DNA from 3 places in the Bacillus sp. C-3-6 genome. Region 3 is predicted to be linked to each of the others. Evidence: riboswitches for the same ligand, from Rfam matches in the RefSeq annotation. Region 3 holds a riboswitch; each other region holds the start of a gene.

Region 1 (7,578 bases), 1.2 Mb from region 3:
TTAACCGGTAATAATAATTTACCAACATAACCCAAACTTTTCTCCTTTTGTATTTCTCCTTGCATGTCTCTCCCCTCTTTTCGAATGACTATAGAATTTATAATATATAACTGAAAATTTATAACATTCCATTTCTAATTATATAAGAAACAATTATGTTATGGTAAAATTATCAAAAAAATATAAAGGAGAATACATCATTATGCCTCCAAATTCACATAACATCGAACATCAGATCTATACAATGTGTATGATCCAACGTAACAATGAAATTTTACTCATAAAACGCCCCAGCCATCGAGGTTTCCCTGGCTACATCGCTCCTGGCGGCAAAGTAGATTTCCCCGAAAGTATCGTTCAAGCCGCTATAAGAGAAGTAAAAGAAGAAACTGGATTACTTGTTTCCAATTTAACTTTTAAAGGATTAGATGAATATGTCAATCCGAAAGGTAATGTTCGATATATGGTATTTAACTATTGGACAGACTCATTTGAAGGTGAACTTCTTTTGAATCCTCCTGAGGGTGAATTATTATGGATACCAATCGATACAGCACTAAAGCTACCTATGCAAACTTGGTTTAAAGATAGATTCCCATTATTTTTTGAAACAGGCACTTTTGAAATTCAACGTGTTTGGGATAATGAGCTAAATAAACAAATTTCTATGACAATTACCCATACATAAAAAAGCTTGGAAACCCATCCAAGCCTTTCTTACTTCTGTGCAATTTTTTCAATCTTATAATGAATATGTAAAAATTCAAGTCCAAATAGCCACATGCTATGATGAGCTGTTAACATTTTATCCTTATCCTCTGTAATGATGATAGTCTCTGCTAACGGTAAACGGATTGTCAAGAACCGAGTATGTAAATAAATCCCCTCATCTCCCTGACCATTTTCTCTTAACTTACTAGTAATAATTAAATCATGACTATCATTATATAGTTTCAAAATACCAGTCATATTCGAATAAGGTAAAGGTAAGGCGATATTCATATATGTCTCATTCTTATTTGTATGCTTTGAATAAAGAGCTACAAAAATAGATTTACCTGCTTCATTTTTTCTTAGCCAAGCCCTTACATTCTCTCTTCCATCTTTCTCATCTATGACACTAATGATAGAGCCATGCATCGTTTCCCAATTGCCGCCCATCCCTAAATGTATTTGTTCTACACGCTTACTCATTTTCTCATAGCAAAGTGCGAACGGACGGAACCAACGAGCCCATTTAATATTCGATTGCAATTCATACTCTGCTGTATTTTCATAAAAATGAATAATACTTAAAGGAACCTTCTTCACATCAAATGCCTCACTATGAAAGTCATTTACTTTATCAACTAAACCGTTGTATTCCTTACTGTCTACTAAATTGCTGCTATATAAATAAGCCTCACCAATTGCCATATTTCCTCTTAACTTACTCATTGGTTTCCCATAGTATTTATAATTCGGAACACTCTTTTCGATCACCCAGCCGACAAATGCCGGTAACGCTACTCCAATTCCGTTGACAACACCGTGAATCCAAACCATTTGAGCAATGGTAATCGTCAAGACATGCTTCAAATTCCCGTATGAATATATAAGTGAGAACATAATTGTAACCATGAGTGTACTAGACGAAACGATTAGAAGAATCTTTGCACTGATAGCATTAAATTTTGCTCTCCAAACGTAAAATCCATACCCATAAATCGCACATAAATATAGGAACACTGCAAAAAATTCAAATATTCTTGAGTATGTAATTCCTATTGCAACTGTCATAGGTGAAATCATGATGATAAACATAATAGCATCATACACTTTACTTCTCTTTTCTCTTTTTCTCCCTATTAAACCAGCTGATAATGGCAATAGAAACGCCGAATAATGAAAATGTGCAGCTGTGAGTAAAACAATGTCAGAGCTAAAATGCATAATTGAAAGTTTTGCTACTGAAGCAAAAAACCAAAAACCACCTAAAAACAAATAAATAAACGCACTATCTATGACGGTCTCCTCTAACGGCTTCCATCCTCTTTCTAGCAATCTACTTACACCAAATAACGCAACAATTCCTGTATATACAAACCAAACTAGCGCAAATAAATAGTGATTTGTGACGAAAGCTAGCATTGCACAAATTGCTGCGATTGGATATAAAAACGATACGAATTTATAAAATAATAAATACGATCCATCTCTTTTTCTTTTATCACTAATACAAAGTGACATTGGTATAAATAATAAAACAGATAATAATATAATTGCTTCAACAGGATTTATATTCGACCACTCATATATTAGAAAAACAACATAACAAGCAAGCCCAAATATTATATTTTTCATATCGTTTATTTCCTTTCCACAAATGTTCCCTTATATGAAAAAAGCGAGCCAATTAACGGGTTTCGTACTTGTACATGAATTCGAAAACACTGTAGTGTTGCATCATAACTTTCAACAATTTTTGCTTCACCATACAAAAATTTTGGTAACGGCATTTTTCTTCCAAACATATAAAACCATTGTTTCTTTGAAGAAATATGCATTGCCCCTAACTCATCGATATGAAAATGCAGTGTAGAAACGAGTAAATGTGGTTCGCCAAAATAATCTACAATTTCATTTTCGTTTCCATCCAATTGCATAACTGCGTTAAAATATCTTTTCTTATTATGAAAATAAAAAGTACGGTTCCACCTTACTAATTCTTGTCCATATTCATCTCGCTCAGCTATGTTTTGTATCGTAAATGGGATTTCCTCTCCTCGTTCCGAGAAAAACATTCGAAACTTCGATGCAATTTTTAATATAAATTTCACGAAAAAAGAGCCACCGTAAATTTCATCCATCTTTCCTTCACCTGTAAAACTATTCTCTTCTGTAATCGCATAACGCTTCTGCAATTCAGGATGAAGATTTTTATAGGTATCCCCTAATAATCGTTCATATATATTAGCCATACACTTATCCCTTTCTCGCCCTATTGCAATTTTTCGCTCTTGGTAAATCGAAACTATTTATATAACCGACAATTGATAACCCCATTAGAAGAACATTTAATGTAATCGGATTAAACGGCCCTGTAAAGCTTGCAATATTCGTAAATCCTGCCGCTAATGTTAAAACTAGTAATACAATAATATGCAGTATAAATAATTTTCGTTTTGTTATTGGCAACAGCCATACAACACCGAAAATTATTTCTAACACCCCAATTATTTTAAGTATATATACACTATTTTCATTTGAACCGATTAATACAGAAAGCATCTTTACTTCTTCTAAATGAGTAAAAAGTAGTTTTGGCACTATCCCTTGATATATCCATACAAAAGCAAATAAAAAACATACGAGCCAATACGTCATTGTTCTTCTAATTAGTAACCTAGGATGAAGCCCCTTTTCTAACCATAATTTTAAGGCATCAAAACTCCAAGCAGTCGCCCAACCTAATAACGGACGAAAAATATAGGAATCTATCACATTTCCTATACGACCAAATCTTGTATCATAATCATATTGTGTCTCAAAATGGATGTATTCTTTATTCGGCGTATACTTCCAATAACCACGTCCTATTTTAATAAGAGATAATGTATTATCCGTCCAAAATTTTAAAGAAGAAATTCTTTCACCAGTTTCTTTTCTTATTTCACCTATTGATTCCCCTTCTCCAGCTATTTCAAGCCCAAATCCAATCTTTGTTTTATACAAAAACTTCTGTGGTTCTCCTTCTTTTTTCTCTAAATACGAAATTTCAGTAAAGCGAGCATCCCACTCTGTATGTATATCTGGTTCTTGCGTATATTCCCATAATTTTCCCATCGTCGTGTTCATTTTTGTCGCAACATAAATAGGCTGTTTCCTTTTCATTCTCCCACCTCCTATGCACTATAAGTTTAATGTACATGCAATGAATTTATTTTGCTACATTTTTCACAAACTCCCTCAGAAAAAGAAAGAATTTTTAAAATATATACAAAACACTTGATTCCCCGAAAAATTTAAATTATTATAAAACAAATGTTACCAACAACTTCATAAATCAAACACTCTCGCCTAAAACGTGAGATAGAGGTTGCGATACTTATGAGTATTCTAATGGAGACACAGAGATGTCTATGAACTTAGATGAAAGGAAGTATTGCCGAAATTGATAAGTTTCTCTGCATTTATCAATTGGGGCTGTTTTCGAATAGAAACAGAACTGTCATATGTACAGACGTGTACGTATGAAGAGCTATCTACAAAAAAGAGATATCATTTTTTATGATATTCCTTTTTTGGCGGTTTTTTTATTAGCTCCGTTTTCTGTTTCCCTTTTCCTGTAACAGCACCATCCTCACTTATTTGAGATGGTGTTTTTTGTTTGTCTTTCTGGTAACTACAGGAGTATTGGGATTTATATATTTCCTAATCTATTCTTAAAAATAGACGAAAGAAGGAATTTGTAATGGAAACAACTGTTCAAAAATTTGGTGGCACTTCTGTCGGAAGCGTCGAGCGCATTCAACATGTAGCAAATTTAATTATTGAAGAATATGAACGAGGTCATAGCGTTGTCTCTGTCGTTTCAGCAATGGGAAAAAGCACGGATGAACTTGTCGCACTCGCTAACGTTATTACAGAAAATCCAAGTAAACGTGAAATGGATATGCTTCTATCTACAGGAGAACAAGTAACTATTTCATTATTAACAATGGCACTGCAAGCAAAAGGCTATCGTGCAATTTCATTAACAGGGTGGCAAGCTGGTCTTACGACAGAATCTGTACATAGTAGTGCACGGATTACTGACATTCATACAGATCGTATTCAATCTTATCTTGCTGAAGGCACAATTGTTATCGTAGCTGGTTTCCAAGGTATAAGTGTAGAAAATGAAATTACAACGCTTGGCCGTGGTGGCTCTGATACGACTGCTGTCGCACTAGCCGCTGCACTTAAAGCAAAAAAATGTGATATTTATACGGATGTGACAGGCGTATATACAACGGACCCACGAGTTGTAAAAGACGCTTACAAATTAGACGAAATTTCTTATGACGAAATGTTAGAGCTTGCTAATCTCGGTGCTGGCGTATTACACCCGCGCGCTGTTGAGTTTGCTAAAAATCATAACGTAGTTTTAGAAGTTCGCTCAAGTATGGAACAAGAAAACGGAACAATTGTAAAAGGAGAATGTAACATGGAACAACAATCAATCGTTAAAGGTATTGCATTTGAGGATAACATTACACGTGTCACAATTAAAGGACTAGAACAAGGCTCGCTTTCAACAGTTTTCTCTACATTAGCAGCAGCACACATTAATGTAGATATCATCATTCAAAGTATTACAAATGAAGGAACTGTACATCTCTCTTTCTCCATTCACTCGAATGATTTAAGAGAAACTTTAAAAGTTTTGGAACAAAATCAAGAAACTCTCCACTACGAATCTGTAGAACATGAAAATCACTTAGCAAAAGTATCAATCGTAGGATCTGGCATGGTATCTAACCCTGGTGTCGCTGCAAATATGTTTACTACTTTAAAAGAAGAAGATATTCATATTAAAATGGTAAGTACATCAGAAATTAAAGTGTCTGTCGTTATTGACCGCCTTCATTTAGTAACAGGGGTTGAGGCGCTACATCAATCATTTATGGCGAAAATTGGGCCTTTAGTACAAATGAGCTAATTTGATATGCTCAGTAACACTTATAAAAAAATCATATTAATCTACTTCCTTCCTATTAAATAAAAGCTGTTCGTTAACAAGATGCTATATGACATATAAAAAAACACCTTGTCACATTTTCCTATACTATGACAAGGTGTTTTTGACTGAAAGGAATTTGTAACTACTTAGTAGTATAATTATGAGGATGATTAAATAATAAATTTTTATACATAAGGAGATAAGACTATGGCAAAAAACAAATTACTACGAATGGACAATGTCAGCATCGTTGTAGAATCCCTTGATGACGCAATCTCTTTCTTTGAGGAGATTGGCTTGAATCTCGAAGGTCGAGCCAATGTCGAAGGTGAATGGGCTGGTCGCGTAACTGGACTCGGTTCTCAGTGCGTAGAGATTGCTATGATGGTCACTCCAGATGGCCACAGCCGAATTGAACTTTCGCGATTTCTCACCCCTCCTACTATAGCAGATCACCGAAAAGCTCCTGTAAACGCCCTCGGTTATCTACGCGTCATGTTCACCGTTCAAGATATTGACGAAATGGTATCCAGACTCACTAAGCATGGTGCAGAGCTCGTTAGCGAAGTAGTTCAGTACGAGAACTCGTATCGTCTCTGCTACATTCGTGGAGTCGAAGGAATTTTAATCGGTTTAGCGGAAGAACTCGGTAATAAATAAGCAAGTGACGTTTTATAAAAAGGCACTATCATTGAATAAAACGTAGACTCTTAAGCGATTTTATTATTATATTTTGAACCCCGTCCTAGCTTTAGAACGGGGTTATGCTTGTTTGAGCTTTTAAAATTAAATAACTTTATTATCATTTTACATATAGATTTCAAGGATCTACCCAAATAGCTTTCATATTACCGATATCCTAAAATCATTATAATACAATGAAAATATTCGTTATACCCTTTCCTAGGAAATATAACTAACTCTTCTCACTTTTTATCACATATATCTTTTCACTCTTTCTCTTGAAAAAACGATCTATATTCATTCAAAATAACTTTCTTCACATTCGAATAAAAAACCATCATGAATAGTGCAACTCCTAATACAAATACTTGTATTCCTTCATAATCAATGAATGCACTCATAATTAGCAATCCAAACCCAATATAAAAGCCAAAATCATTCTCTTTCTCAAAATCCTCATCTTCTTCATCAATATGTATTTTTTCTTTAATATTCTGTTTCCCTTTTATTAACTCATCAAGCGTAACATTGTACATTTCGCTTAGTAAAATTAGATTATCAATATCAGGATAACTTTTATCATTTTCCCATTTGTACACTGCTTGCCTCGTCACACCAATCTTTTTAGCAACATCCTCTTGCGAAAACCCCTTTGATTCTCGTAGTTTTTTTAGCTGCTCTCCTATGCTCATAACGTCCCCTCCTTTAACAAATTATTACATAAAAAGAGATATAAATGAAAGAAACCATTAGTAAAACTCTCTGTAAACCATTCGTTTACACAATTAAAAAAAGAGGGAATAGCTCTATATTTAAGCTATTCCCTCACTTCTATTAAAACAGATGAATGTTTTCTTTTTTACAAGCTGCACGTAAATCGTCAGGCCATACAGAAGATTGAACTTCACCGATATGTGCTTTACGTAAGAAGTACATGCACATTCTTGATTGTCCAATGCCACCGCCGATTGTTAATGGTAGTACGTCTTCTAATATACCTTTATGGAAATCATACTCACGTTTGAAGTCTTCACCAGTTTTCGTTAACTGCTCATCAAGCGATTTACTATCAACACGAATTCCCATTGATGATAACTCAAATGAAGATTGTAGTACTGGGTGCCAGAATAAAATGTCACCGTTTAATTTCCAATCGTCATAATCAGCTGCGCGTCCGTCATGCTTTTCAC
Region 2 (7,578 bases), 1.5 Mb from region 3:
TTTTCTATTTAAACAAGCTCTTTAATACGTATGCGATCGTTCCCAATAATATTTTCATATGTTTCGCGTTCCACAACTACTTGCGATGTTCCGCCTTTTGCAAAGACAACGGCTGGTCTTCGAATCCGATTGTAATTATTCGCCATCGAGTACCCGTAGGCTCCTGTACAGGAAACTGCTAGTAAATCAGCAGAAGCGACTTTCGGTAAATGAATATCCCAAATCAACATATCTCCGCTCTCACAACATTTCCCCGCAATCGAAACGAGTTCCTCATTCTCATCATTCCCTCGATTCGCTAACATTGCTTCATAACGCGCACTATATAAAGCAGGTCTTAAATTATCTGTCATTCCACCATCGACTGATACATATTTCCGAATACCAGGAATATCTTTCACAGACCCAACTGTATAAATTGTTGTCCCAGCATCACCTACAATGCTACGGCCTGGTTCAATCCATATTTCTGGCAATGGATATTCACATACAGTAAATTGTTCTCTCACTGCACTTGTTACAGCTCGCACATATGTCTCAAGAGTTAACGGTGTATCCGACTCTGTGTAGCGTATTCCAAATCCCCCGCCTACATTTAACACTTTTACTACATAGTTTGTTTGCTCTCTCACTTCTTCTAAAAATTGGCGAAGAACTTCAATCGCTCGAACAAAGCCAGCTGTTTCAAATATTTGCGATCCGATATGTGAATGAATCCCTAGCACATTATAATTGGATTTTTGTAAAGCAAATCCAATTGCCTGTATCGCTTGACCGTTTGAAACGCCAAATCCAAATTTCGAATCATCTTGGCCTGTTGTAATATATTCATGTGTGTGCGCCTCTACTCCAGGCGTTACACGAATTAATATGTTCACAAACTTTCCATGTTGCATCGCTAAATCGTGTAAAACTTCTAATTCAAAGAAATTATCTACGACAAAACAACCGATATTCGCCTGAAGAGCCATCACTATCTCTTCTTCTGTTTTATTATTTCCATGAAAATGAATACGTGATGCTGGAAATCCTGCTTGGAGCGCAGTATATAATTCTCCTCCAGAAACAACGTCTAATGACATATTCTCTTCACGAGCTACTCGGCACATCTCCATGCACAAGAACGCCTTGCTTGCATATGCTACTTGATAAGAGAAACCACTTTCTTTAAAAGCACGATGAAATGCTCGGCATTTTCCTCGAATAGACTCTTCATCGTATACATAAAGTGGTGTTCCGTATTGCTTTGCTAGCTGCGTCGTATCGCACCCTCCAATTTCTAAGTGTCCTTGCCCATTAATTCGGCTTGTGCCGTGTAAATACATTTAAATTCCTCCCTTATTTCCTCTAAAACTCATAACCCCAATCTTCTATTCATTGCAGCACGCTTTTAGATAGACAAAAAACGCGCGGAACAATGTTCACACGCGTTTCTTATTAGGAAAAATATATATTGAAAAAATAAACGAGTTGTTATCTCCTCAAAATAAGAAACCGCATCAACATCTCCAAATAGCTCTCCATAAAATAAATCTTATGACAGTACTACATTTATTCAATGTAGTCCCAATATATGAATAAGATGGTTATTCTTATATTTCGGCAATAGTCCCTTTCAGCCTATGATCACAGATTCCATGAAATCTCCCATAGCTTACTCTTTCCTATCGCGGCCTCTACCTTTGAGAGTAGATGAGGTAAGTCTATTTAATTTTCAAACATCTAATTGTTGCTATTAACAATACCAAAGGACCATTTTATTTGTCAAACAATTTTTTATATTGTTTTTTTACAGTTTAATTTTGCATCATTTGGTAAGCGCTTTACTGAAATCTTTTTCACTTCCCATTCGCCTTCTTCGTTATTAAATGTAATCGTTACCTTCTCAAATGGGGGAGCAATTTTCCCAGCAACACGTTCATACTTTGTCACTTCAATACTTGCTTGAAATAAATATGTACCGCTATACACTTTTTTTAAACTAATAATTTTAGGACATTGATACGGTTTCAAACTTCCATATTGTTTTTCAATTGCTTTATTTATTTTTGGAAATAAAACAGAATAAAGTGCATCTTCCATAAGAGGTGCATCATATTGAGCTATTGACACACTCGGTGAGGTAAAAAGTATAACACTACTACATGCTATAAAATATAATAATTTTCGCATTATAACCTCCGTATTATCACGCGATTCTTTCTGCGTACGATAATTATCATACATAGAAATTCTGTTTTATTGTCTCCCACCACTCTTTTTCTACTCGATTATTATAAAAAAGCCCACAACTCTCTTTTATTTTCGTATAATGATACTCATAGTATAATAATCATAATAACAAAGGACTGTTCGTATATATAAAATGAGTCGTTAAGCAAACTGACTCACAAGAACTGTCATGCTTTTTAGGAGAGGAGTATATTATGCTACAACATCTGTTTCCAAAACTGCGATTTGCACTCGTTGCAGTCGTTTTACTATGGATTAAAACATATATTGTGTACAAGCTAGCATTTGATATTAAAATTGATAATTTCTTTGAAGAATTCATGCTTTTTATTAATCCACTAGCTGCGTTACTTTTATTTTTCGGCTTAGCTTTACTTGCATCTAAGCACCGAAACCGAATTATAATTGGAATCAGTTTTATACTGTCATTTATTTTATTTGGAAACGCAATGTTTTATGGGTTCTATAACGATTTCGTTACTTTCCCGGTTTTATTCCAAACAAACAATATGGCTGATTTAGGGACAAGTATAAAAGAACTCTTTACGTACAAAACATTACTTTTATTTGCAGATGCAATTATTTTAATGTTTATTTCGCGTAAATTCCCATCATTTGGCGACAAAACACCACTTTCCCGCTCAGAGAAGCGAACTTTCTTTAGCGGTGTAACAGCTTTATTAGCACTACAAATTGTTGTATCAGTTATTTATAAACCACAAATGTTCTCGCGCTCATTTGACCGTCAAACTGTCGTAAAGAATTTAGGTTTATACACATATCATCTATTTGATATTACACTTCAATCCAAGTCTTCAGCTGAGCGTGTATTTGCAAGTGGGGATGGATTTTCTGAAATCAAAAACTATACAGACTCAAAAGACAAACAAGTTGATAAAAACTTATTTGGAGCTGCAAAAGGTAAAAATGTAATTTTAATTTCAATGGAATCTACACAAAGCTTTGTTATTAATAAAAAAATAAATGGAAAAGAAATTACCCCATTTTTAAATGAATTTATTAAGGATAGTTTCTATTTCGATAACTTCTATCATCAAACTGGACAAGGCAAAACTTCTGATGCTGAATTTATCGTTGAAAACTCACTTTATCCGCTAGATCGTGGTTCTGTATTCTTTACTCATGCAACAAACGAATACACAGCGACACCAGAACAATTAAAGAAATACGGATATTCTTCTGCCGTCTTCCATTCAAATGATAAAACGTTTTGGAATCGGGATGTAATGTATCCTGCGCTTGGATATGATCGTTACTTTAATTTAAATGATTACGCAGGAACGGAACAAATGTCTGTCGGTTGGGGATTAAAAGATAAACAGTTCTTTGAACAATCTATTCCAAAGTTAAAATCTTTACCGCAACCGTTCTATACAAAATTTATTACATTAACAAATCATTTTCCGTTTCTTCTAAATCCGGAAGACCAATATGTTGATGAATTCAACTCAGAAAGTGGTGTTGTAAACCGCTACTTCCCAACTGTTCGTTACACAGATGAAGCTCTTAAATTATTTATTAAACAATTAAAAGAAGAAGGACTGTATGATAATTCCGTTATTGTCATTTATGGTGATCATTATGGTATTTCCGAAAATCATAACGCAGCTATGGCACAGTTCCTAGGAAAAGATACTATTACACCATTCGATTCTATGCAATTACAACGAGTTCCTCTTATTATTCATGTGCCTGGTCAAGAAGGCAAAGTTGTTTCTAAAGTATCTGGTCAAATTGATATTAAACCAACGCTCCTTCATTTACTTGGTATTAAAACAAATAAATCCGTTGAATTTGGAACTGACTTATTTATTAAAGAAAAAGACCCGCTTATGGTAATGCGTGATGGTAGCTTTGTTTCTGAAGAGTATGTTTATACAAAAAATATGTGCTACAAAAGAAGTACGGGTGAAGAAGCTGATATGACGCTATGTCAGCCGTATATTGAAAAAACAAAAACAGAATTAAAACTCTCCGATAAATTAATTTATGGAGATTTATTACGTTTCGATCCTAATAATCAATATAAAACTGGAACGATGACAACGAAATTTGAATAGTAAAGGAAGCAACTTTATACAAGTTGCTTCCTCTTTTTATTTTCACTTAATTTTTAAATCATCCTTCTATGAAATCTTTCACAAATTGGTAATTTCTTTCGTATGAGGAATAAATTTATGGTATGATAAAATAAGTAAACTTTCATACACTAATTAAGAATTTATTACAGAAAGCAAGGGATCAGATTTTGTATAGAGCAGCTATTCCAAACTTATTTACGCTCGGAAATTTATATAGCGGATTTTTATCAATCGGCTATGCATCTTTAGGATATTATAAATCAGCTGCTATTTTAGTACTTATCGGGATGATGTTAGATAGTCTTGATGGTCGTGTTGCTCGTTTATTACGTGTTGATTCACAAATGGGAAAAGAGCTCGACTCGCTTGCAGATGTCGTAACATTTGGTGCAGCACCTGCTGTTTTAATGTATTACACATCTTTCTCAAACTACGGAATCATCGGATTATACATAGCGGGATTATTCCCTCTTTTCGGAGCATATCGTTTAGCACGATTTAATGTAACACCATCTTCTACTTCAATGAAATATTTCACTGGAGTACCGATTACAGCAGCGGGAGGGCTTGTTGCTTTCTTAACATTATTTTCACATACCATTCCAAAAATCGTTCTTATTACCGTATTTGTAACGTTCGCATTTTTAATGGTGAGCCGCATTCGTATCCCAAGTTTAAAAGATGTACCAATTCCACGATATAGCATCATTATTACACTATTTTTAGTTGGAATCATTATTACAATGTATCAAACAGGATTTGGCAATTTTTCTGTTTTCTTATTCATTGCCATTCCACTATATATTTTGTACATGTTATCTCAATTCATTAGACAAAGACCGTCTAAAAAAGCGAATAAAGAAAAATAAGAAAACCTTCCGAGTCCGGAAGGTTTCTTTTTATTTTGTGACTAATACCTTTTGATTTACAGGTGTTACTGGCTCTTCGCCGTTTAATACAGCTAAAATATTTCTGACAGCCATTTCAGCCATCGCATCACGAGTTTCAAACGTTGCATTCCCTACGTGTGGAGCAAGTACTACATTCTTTAACTCTTTTAGCTCTTCTGTAATTTTCGGTTCAAATTCAAACACATCAAGAGCTGCCCCTTCAATTTCATTCGTTTTTAATGCATAAGCAAGTGCTGCTTCATTCATAATTGGTCCACGTGAAGCATTTACAATATACGCTGTTTTCTTCATCATTTTAAACTGCTCTTCATCAATCATATGATGTAATTTCGGATTATAAGCACAGTTAATTGTAATAAAATCTGCTGTTTGTAATAATTTTTCCAACGTCACATACGTTGCTCCCAGTTCACTTTCAGCTTCAAACTTACGATTTGGCCCTGTATATAAAACATCCATTCCAAATGCTTTCGCACGTTTTGCAACAGCCTTCCCGATTTCTCCAAGACCAATAATTCCGATTGTCTTACCGTGGACTTCTCGTCCTAAGAAAAATAACGGTGCCCACCCGTTAAATCCAGTCGTACGACATAACGTATCCCCTTCAGGAATTCTACGCGCCGCTGCTAAAAGAAGTGCAAATGTTAATTCTGCAGTCGCTTCCGTTGATACTTTCGGTGTATTCGTAACTGCAATTCCTTTTTCACCCGCATACGTGTAATCAATATTGTCGTAACCAGCACCATAGTTTGCAACAATCTTTAAATGAGACGCTGCATCAATAACTTCTTTTGGCACCTTTGTCGAAAGTAAACTTAACAATGCATCTTTATCTTTTACACGCTCTGTTAATTCATCTATAGAAATTAATTCCTCTTTATCGTACATTTCTACATCATGATCTTTTAATAGTTCTAATCCAATTTCCGGAATTTTTCCCGCTACTAATATTTTTGCCACTACTAACACCTCTTCTATAGAAAATAAGATATCTCTTATATTTCATTGTAAGAAATCCACATATAAAAACCAAGGAATTTGATTATAGTTTTGAAAATCGACACTTTTCCATGAAAAAAGAGGAGATGCAACTCTCCCCTCTTCTTACGCTTTTTCCTGCGATTCTTTTCCGAGCTTCACATCAATAGTTCCTTCTGCAACCGTATCGCTAATTTGCTCCTCAATAACCGATTGAGATGCAGAATTCGTTTCAGAAGTATAAGCTTGTTGCTGTGCAACTTGTACATTTTGTTTATTTTGTTGTTTCGCCATTTCTTACCCTCCTTTTCATTCTTTCTTATTTTGAACAAAAAGGGTGGTTTTCATCAAAAAATTGCGTTTCATTTTGAATTTGTTACTTCTTCTTCAAGCGACCTCATTACTCTTGCTCGCTTCGTAAATGTTGCAACCTGAGTAACACCGTGCGCTCGTAATGTTTGTACATTCTCTTGTACATAGTTCCCTAAATCATTTGGATAATGGGCATCCGAAGAAATCGTAATTGGAACACCATACTTAGCTAATACTTGTAAATATAGTGGACTTGGGCACATTTCACGAACAGGATAACGATAGTACAATCCTGCATTTATTTCTGTTGCCGTATTCGTTTCTACTAACGCACAGGCAATTTCCTCATAATAAGAAAGCTGTTCATTCTCATCCAATCGATAATTAAATACCTTTATATTATCTAGATGAGCGATAATATCAAATAACTCGGTACGAATCGCACTCTCAACTGTTTTAAAAAACGTATCGTATAATGCGCGTAGGTCATGCACCTCAAAATATTCTTTCGTATCTGGATTATCAAATCCCCAGCCATTTAGAAAATGAACGGAGCCAATTACATAATCAAAGTCTCCTAGCGCTAATAATTCTTTTAACTCTCCTTCACAACCAATAAAATAATCCGCTTCAATTCCAAGTTTAAGTGTGACACCTCTTTTACTCCATCGTTCTTTCGCCTCTTCAATTGCCTTTGTAAAATCATACAGTGAAACTACCCTTACTTGATCTAACCATTCTTTCTGTATACGACCGAGCTTAGAATCACTAATATCTACATATTTTTCATAATATCCTTTCGCTTCATGAAAACGATATAGATGATCAACAATTCCCACTTCTTTTATTCCTTTTCGCACAGCTTCTTCTAAATATAGATCTATCCATTCTGTTGTAAATGGCCCTTCCTTCACACGTTTTTGCAAACGCTCTTGTGTTTTCATAAGCCAATCCATAGAATGCCTTTCTTGAAGCGGTTCATAACATTCCAACGCTTCATTTATTTTAGCAAGCCATCCTATTGAATACGGTCCTTCTTCTAA
Region 3 (7,578 bases):
AATTGATATCCTTTGTCGAATCGTTGATATATTTTAAGTTATGATAGATATATTTGAAAAATTGTTGATATATTATTAGCTTACTTCCCCTTAAACCCCCGATATAAGGCCGTCCGTAACTCTTGCTTATACTCTTCAATTTCTGGCATTTCGAGTTCTTCTGCTAATCTGATAGCTAACTCAATATCATACGGTACTCGTACAAGTTGAATAGAAAAGCTCGCCGCTTCTTTTTCATTATATATTCCTTCAAATATTAAATAGGAAGCTTGCGTTATTTCAAGTGGGTTTCCTACGCTACCGGCGTTACATAACGTTTTCCCTCTGAAATTTTGAACGAACGCTTGGTGAACATCACCGTAACAAACGACATCTGGTTTTCTTTCCCCTTCTATATTTTCCGTCAAATCACTATTTTCGAACATACTAATACGTTCTTCTCTTAAAGCGTGTGGTTGAATTCTTTCATATAAACTTCTCGGTGAGGCGTGGAACATACGAATGAGTTTGCCACTCATAAAAAATTCGATTGAAAATGGTAAACTTCTTAAATAGTCGTTTTGTTCTTCTGATAATTGTTTTTGATGCCATTTTAATGCTTCAAATTCAGTCGGCTTTGTAATAAAATCATCCCAGTTTCCCATTACGACTACTTCACATTCTTTACGAATGATTTCAATTGCTTCACTGGAATGAGGTCCTTTTCCTACTAAATCTCCAAGACAAATAATGCGCTCGATTCCTCTTAATTTAATATCATTTAACACGGATTCTAATGCTTGAATATTACCGTGAATATCTGAAATTACTGCTATTTTATCCATATAAATTACTCCTTTATTTATTAAATTCACTTGATTGATACCATTTTGGAATATAAGATGAAAAATGATTATGATCTTCTAAAATTCCATTTAACCTTTCCTTCATATCATCTAATAAATATGGTGTGCTTCGGTTTGTCCATACGATATCAGCCGGGAATATCATTGCTGCATATAATGAGTACAGTTTCCAAAAATGTAGATCAGGTTCTCCTCCGCAATAACCGTGAACTTGTCCAACCGCAAATGGTTTGCTTATATTCGTTGTAAATAGTGCTACTTTATAAAAATCATGAATAGGATCACCAATATCGCATCTAGCAAAATCAATGACAGCCCGAAACTCATTTTGGTCAATCATTATATTAGCCGGATGAAAATCGTCATGTAAAAATACGATGGGACGATTTTTTAATAAATCTTTATGATTTCCTACAAAATCTATCACTGTATTTAAACGAAAAAAGTCTACTTCATATTCTTTCAACGCTTCTAAGTATCTCTCATATTTACTCCATATAGACATTTCCCATGAATTACTTTTATCTTCTTTTTCAACTAAATGAATCTTTTTTAGTACTTCTCCAGCCTTTTTTCCAGCCCTATACTGCTCTTCTGTAGACAACGTTCTTAATATATCTTCACCATCTAATCCATCAATCCATTCAAAAACTTGTACACATTTATTGAATTTAGTAAGACTAATAAAATGAATTAATTTTGGCATAGGAATATGTAAAGAATCTAGCTGCTGCATATATTCATATTCTTCCTGCTTCCGTTCAAAATATGATGAATCGCATACTTTAATAAAATACGAGGCCCCACTCTCTAATTCAATTTTATATTTCTCATCGAATGAAAAGCCTTTTGAAATAACAGTCGCTTTTAACATGCGAGGCCATTCTAGTATTCTCTCTATCTCTCTAAACATTTCTTCCACAACGTTCACCTCTATTAATATATGTACAAACTCCCTAACACTTCATGCTCTCGTTTATTTCCACCTTTAAACTCTACTGCAAATGGATATTCGCCATTCTTATTCAAATGTTCTAGTACTAGCCCTTCTCCAATCGGTTCACAAAACTGCACATGAATATTTCCAAACACTACACTTTGACTCTCAGCATTCCATTTTTCATTTTTCACAACTGAGCTTGTAGATAGTCCCATTACTTTTTTCCATTTCCGTACTGTTTCTCGAACGTTTTTTACTGCGTAATGAATCGTTTCAATTTGTTGCACTTTGTTTTTATGTTCAGTGATCGTCCCACTGTTACGTAAATCGTTTCTTCTTTCTTCGTCCGTTTCATTCCACTGTATAAAGAAAGGTAATTTCGGTCCGTTCTCTTCTTGCTTAACAAATAACATTTTCCATTCTAAAAGCCGGCCATCTTTTCTCATGCGTTTCCCTTCAAATGGCCCTATCGTATGTAAGCCGTACTTATTAAAGTTAACTGCTAGCTCCTCAATTGCATCTGTTCGGATCGCGATTTGTAGCATTCCTTCTCCATTTTGTAGTTTCACCACTGTTTCTTGTACTAATGGATTTTCTGCTTCTTTCGCTTTTTCTTCATGCTGAACTGCTAAAAATTCTATAGATGATAAATCAAAATAACTTAAACTATTCCAAGTACCCCAAGTAGTATGCTCTCCGCCTAGTGCGGTATGAAATCCAAGCTTCTGCATTTGTTTTGCCGCTTCCTCCGGTGTAGATTGCACTGCGTGAACGAGATGATCAAATGCTAACATATTCTTTCTCCCCTTTCTCTCCATCCTTTTATTGTATATTTTATTTTTCTTTCATTCAATTCAAAAACTTTAAAACCTAGTTGATTTATACGATTAATATGTATTATAATGAAACAAATTTAATTATTGCTGATTGGAAAAACCAAAGGCACTTTTCTCATACGGGAAAAGTGTCTTTTTCATTTATTATTACAGGAGGATTATTTATGCAGAAATTAATTGTCTTTGCTATTATTGGATTTTTCGCTCAATTGATCGATGGAGCACTCGGAATGGCGTATGGGGTAACGTCTACTTCACTATTATTAATGTTTGGTATTGCACCGGCTGTAGCTTCCGCATCGGTTCATTTAGCTGAAGTCGTTACAACTGCAGCTTCTGGCGCATCTCATATCAAATTTGGAAACGTTGATAAATATACAGTTTCCAGGCTTACATTACCTGGGGCAATCGGCGCATTTGTTGGGGCATGTTTTTTAAGTAACTTGCCTGGAGATGTAATCAAACCGTACATTTCCGTATTTTTATTTACTTTAGGGGTTTATATTTTATTACGATTCATCATTCAAAAACAAATTGTCACTTCAAATAAGCGTATGTCTGCAAAACAACTTGTACCGCTTGGTTTATTCGCTGGGTTCGTTGATTCAACTGGTGGCGGTGGTTGGGGGCCGATTACGACCCCCGTTCTTCTAGCAAGAGGAAATGAAGCTAGAAAAGTTATTGGATCTGTAGATACGAGTGAATTTCCTGTTTCACTTGCTGCAACAATTGGCTTCTTCATCTCACTTGGCTGGGAACAAGTAAGCTGGGTTTGGGTATTTTCTCTCATGCTCGGTGGTATCGTAGCGGCACCAATCGCGGCATGGCTAGTTCGCATCGTTCCTTCTCATTTACTTGGCGTATTAGTTGGTGGTCTTATTATCTTTACAAACATTCGTACACTGCTTACTACATTTAAAGTGGATCCAACTATTATTTCACTTTCTTACGTTGCAGTTGGTCTTGTCGTTATTATTTCTATTTTCATTGCTGTTCGTAATCATTCCAATCGTCCTAATACGTCAACGGCTGAGTATCCGAATGATCAGAAGCAAATGCTACCATAACTATAAGAAATACCGCCCAATTTAGAGCGGTATTTTTTATTTTTCTATTTTCCAATTAATCATCGTTTCTGTAGCATTTACTCTCTTCATATGTAACTTTTCTAAAACACGCATCGAACTATAATTATCTAGAAGTGTCTCTGCAATTATTGTTTCTACCTCACCTGTTTTGAAAGCCCAATCGATTAGTTCTTTTACAGCTTCTGTTGCATAGCCCTGATTCCAATATTTCTCAATGAATCCATAGCCAATTTCTACTGTTTGATCCTCGTTTGGTTTCCCTTTAAACCCAATATCACCTAAAATGCTATCATCTTCTTTTCGAAGAACATACCACGCCCCCCATGGCAATAAAGTTGCATCTTGTTTTACATTCTTTACATGCCCTACAATATGCGGGCCGCTATTGTATCCTTGCTCGTTAGCGACTTGAATCCTCTCTTCTGTACACGGCACTATATAGAGCCTTTCTGTTTCTAATTTCATTTTGATTTCCCCTTTTTGCTTAAACGTTACTCTAATTATAACAAATAATATGGCTTTATTATGAATGTCGAATTATATTTTTCTGAATTTTCTTTTAATTTAGAGGGTTTTTCAATATTTTTTGCGAAACATTTGTATAACAATTTTTTCTTTGCTTATTGCTACATAATAGTAGGTTCGGGTGGAGTTTTGCAAGCGTTTCCTATACAATAACCGATATTTTTTGACTTTTCCTAACAAAATATCTTGCAATATATTCAGAAAGTCATTACAATTGCCATATATTAAAAATCTTAGCAATATATAAATCCTCATCAATCCGATGAGGTAGAGGTTGCGACTTTTAATAGTAAAACGGACGAGACACAGAGAATGTCAGCTGACTCCGTTTGAAAGGAAAAGTTGCCGAAGTTTATATTTCTTCTCTGGAAATATGAGCTGGGGCTGTCTCCGAAAGGAACAGAACTGTCACGTTTACAAAATTACCGTGTAAACGTGGGGTGCTATCTTAACGGAAGGGTATGATGGGGTGGTTATTTGTGAAACGTTCCGCCAAATTCCTTTGGCGGTTTTTTGTATTTTTCTCCCCCGCTCCTTCCTAACCTACAAGAAAAGGAGTGTTGAACATGAATAGCGCAACAAATCAATCTACCTCTAAAACGCAAACTACACAAGGACAAGGTGAATTAAAACGCGGATTAAAATCTCGTCACCTTACGATGATTTCTCTCGGTGGTACAATTGGTACCGGACTATTTCTTGCCAGCGGTGGTGTCATCCATACAGCTGGACCTGGTGGCGCATTAATTGCATACGCCGCAATTGGAATTATGGTTTATTTTTTAATGACAAGCTTAGCTGAACTTGCAGCTTACATGCCTGTTACTGGATCTTTTAGCACGTATGCAACAAAATTTGTTGATCCATCACTTGGCTTTGCACTTGGATGGAACTATTGGTATAACTGGGCAATTACGATTGCTGCTGAACTTGCAGCCGTAACATTAATTATGAAATTTTGGTTCCCAGATACCCCTTCTCTTATTTGGAGCGGATTATGTTTAGCTATTATTTTCCTTTTAAACTATTTATCTGTTAAAGGGTTTGGTGAATCTGAATATTGGTTCGCACTTATTAAAGTAGTTACAATTATTATCTTTTTAATTGTTGGTTTCATGATGATTTTTGGAATTATGGGCGGTGAAACGGTTGGATTTAAAAACTTCACTGTTGCAGATGCACCATTTAACGGCGGTATCATGGCAATTATCGGTGTGTTTATGGCAGCTGGTTTCTCATTCCAAGGTACTGAACTATTAGGAGTAGCTGCTGGTGAAACGTCTGATCCAGAACGTAATATCCCAAAAGCAATTCGTTCAATCTTTTGGCGTATTCTTTTATTCTATATCCTTGCGATTCTCGTTATCGGTTTATTAATTCCTTATACAACTGAAAGCCTTGCTGCAAGTGATGTTACAGTAAGTCCGTTTACACTTATTTTTGAAAAAGCGGGCGTTGCCTTTGCTGCTTCTGTTATGAACGCTGTTATTTTAACTGCTGTACTATCTGCTGGTAACTCTGGTATGTATGCATCAACTCGTATGCTTTGGGATTTAGCACGCCAAGGAAAAGCACCAAAGTTTCTTGGTAAATTAGATAGCCGCGGTGTACCTGTTAACGCGTTAATCGTAACGTCAATTGTTGGTAGTATTGCTTTCATTGCTTCTTTATTCGGTGATGGTGTTGTATACATTTGGTTATTAAACGCATCCGGAATGTCTGGTTTTATCGCATGGGTTGGAATTGCAATTAGTCATTACCGTTTCCGTAAAGCATATATCGCACAAGGAAAAGATTTAAATGACTTACCATATAGAGCAAAATGGTTCCCATTCGGTCCAATCTTCGCATTTACACTTTGTATCATCGTAATTTTAGGACAAAACTACGGCGCATTTATGGGTGAAGCAATTGATTGGAACGGTGTACTCGTTTCTTACATCGGTTTACCACTCTTCTTAGTACTATGGTTAGGTTATAAATTTACGAAAAAAACAAAAGTGATTCCACTTGATAAATGTGAACTAAAATAAAGTGAAACGAGCAAACAAATTTGTTTGCTCGTTTTTTGTTGCAAACCTCTTTACTTCCCTATTGCTCCTGTTTTTGCAATAATAAAGGAAATATAAATAAAGGTTGGGATATAATGAACATTCGCATTACTGATGAAGCGAAAGCAGCTATACATAGATTAGAACGTGAAGATAAAAAAATCGTTCGCATTAGAGGAACAATGACGAACTCTTGTAGTATTTTCGTTGATGTCGATTTAATTTGGGATACATATAACGCAGATGATGTTGTATATGAAGATGCAGAGCTTATCGTACAAATGGATTCATTCACGAAAGACTACACTGGTGATACGGTGAAACTTGATTATAAGACGACAGGTTTTAGTGTTACGACTCCGAGTGAGACTTTGGTTTATGGATTGTCGATTAAAAAATAAAAATTGTTTTCATTTGACCACCGAGGTGAAAAAATGGGTAAATATGTTCCGTTAAAATTTTTATTTAATGAAGAATTAGCAGAAAAAATAGCTGATTCTATTTGTAAACACGATCCTTGTTTCTCTAAAAGCATCTTTGTAGATTCTGTAGCTTGTAAAGTTGAAAATTTAGAGTTAAAACAGCGTATTGAAGTAATTGCAGATGAATTACACAATGCTTTACAAAAAGATTTTAATGCCGCAATACATATATTACTGAAAACATTAGGACCAGAAAATACAACAGAAGTAGGCACATTTACAAATGGATATATGTACATGCCTGTTGCAAAATACGTTGAAAAATATGGGCTTAACGATTTTAAAATCTCGTTTAATGCAATGTATGAAATAACGAAAAGGAATACTGCTGAATATGCCATTCGGCCCTTTCTTGAAACATACCATGAAGATACACTAAACATATTACAACAGTGGATTCATGACGAAAACAGCCACATTAGGAGATTAGTTTCTGAAGGTACAAGACCAAGGCTTCCTTGGGCTAAAAAAATAGGAGCTCTAAAAGGTGATTTTAAGTACAATTTACAACTTCTTGAACCATTAATGAATGACCCTTCTAAATATGTTCAAAAATCTGTAGCCAATCATATTAACGATATTACGAAAGAAGATAAAGAACTCGTTTTTCAGTGGTTACAGCAATTACGTGATAAACAGCATCCTATTAACTCTTGGATTATAAAGCATGGGTTACGAACGGTGATTAAAAATGGTACTTTACCAAAAGATTTTTGTTTTTGAGTATATTAAATAAAAACGCTATCTTTTCCTATGATTCTAGAAAAAGAATAGCGTTTTTTTACTCGTCCAGCATTTAGTAGGTATAACT

Evidence for each region. Region 3 has a riboswitch for lysine ahead of ACW0JX_RS14970 (amino acid permease). Riboswitches for the same ligand answer to the same signal wherever they lie in the genome.
Region 1: linked by a shared signal. The riboswitch ahead of ACW0JX_RS08945 (aspartate kinase) and the one ahead of ACW0JX_RS14970 (amino acid permease) in region 3 are both predicted to bind lysine.
Region 2: linked by a shared signal. The riboswitch ahead of lysA (diaminopimelate decarboxylase) and the one ahead of ACW0JX_RS14970 (amino acid permease) in region 3 are both predicted to bind lysine.

Annotation. Positions count from the first base shown of each region.
Region 1 is NZ_CM137247.1:1,719,575-1,727,152, reverse strand. Features, by position in the region: gene ACW0JX_RS08970 (MFS transporter) at 1-65, opposite strand, end outside; gene ACW0JX_RS08965 (NUDIX domain-containing protein) at 203-688, shown strand; gene ACW0JX_RS08960 (YndJ family protein) at 718-2,343, opposite strand; gene ACW0JX_RS08955 (DUF4166 domain-containing protein) at 2,349-2,960, opposite strand; gene ACW0JX_RS08950 (DoxX-like family protein) at 2,965-3,873, opposite strand; lysine riboswitch at 4,065-4,251, shown strand; gene ACW0JX_RS08945 (aspartate kinase) at 4,454-5,683, shown strand; gene ACW0JX_RS08940 (VOC family protein) at 5,912-6,364, shown strand; gene ACW0JX_RS08935 (helix-turn-helix domain-containing protein) at 6,655-7,080, opposite strand; gene asnA (aspartate--ammonia ligase) at 7,223-7,578, opposite strand, start outside.
Region 2 is NZ_CM137247.1:1,391,212-1,398,789, reverse strand. Features, by position in the region: gene lysA (diaminopimelate decarboxylase) at 9-1,325, opposite strand; lysine riboswitch at 1,506-1,687, opposite strand; gene ACW0JX_RS07235 (DUF3888 domain-containing protein) at 1,777-2,172, opposite strand; gene ACW0JX_RS07230 (LTA synthase family protein) at 2,427-4,313, shown strand; gene pssA (CDP-diacylglycerol--serine O-phosphatidyltransferase) at 4,502-5,203, shown strand; gene ACW0JX_RS07220 (NAD(P)-dependent oxidoreductase) at 5,234-6,205, opposite strand; gene ACW0JX_RS07215 (DUF4025 domain-containing protein) at 6,350-6,517, opposite strand; gene ACW0JX_RS07210 (histidinol phosphate phosphatase domain-containing protein) at 6,586-7,578, opposite strand, start outside.
Region 3 is NZ_CM137247.1:2,898,252-2,905,829, forward strand. Features, by position in the region: gene ACW0JX_RS14945 (metallophosphoesterase family protein) at 81-824, opposite strand; gene ACW0JX_RS14950 (aminoglycoside phosphotransferase family protein) at 838-1,767, opposite strand; gene ACW0JX_RS14955 (VOC family protein) at 1,782-2,579, opposite strand; gene ACW0JX_RS14960 (sulfite exporter TauE/SafE family protein) at 2,678-3,688, shown strand; gene ACW0JX_RS14965 (GNAT family N-acetyltransferase) at 3,725-4,174, opposite strand; lysine riboswitch at 4,495-4,688, shown strand; gene ACW0JX_RS14970 (amino acid permease) at 4,801-6,267, shown strand; gene ACW0JX_RS14975 (iron-sulfur cluster biosynthesis family protein) at 6,381-6,686, shown strand; gene ACW0JX_RS14980 (DNA alkylation repair protein) at 6,720-7,490, shown strand.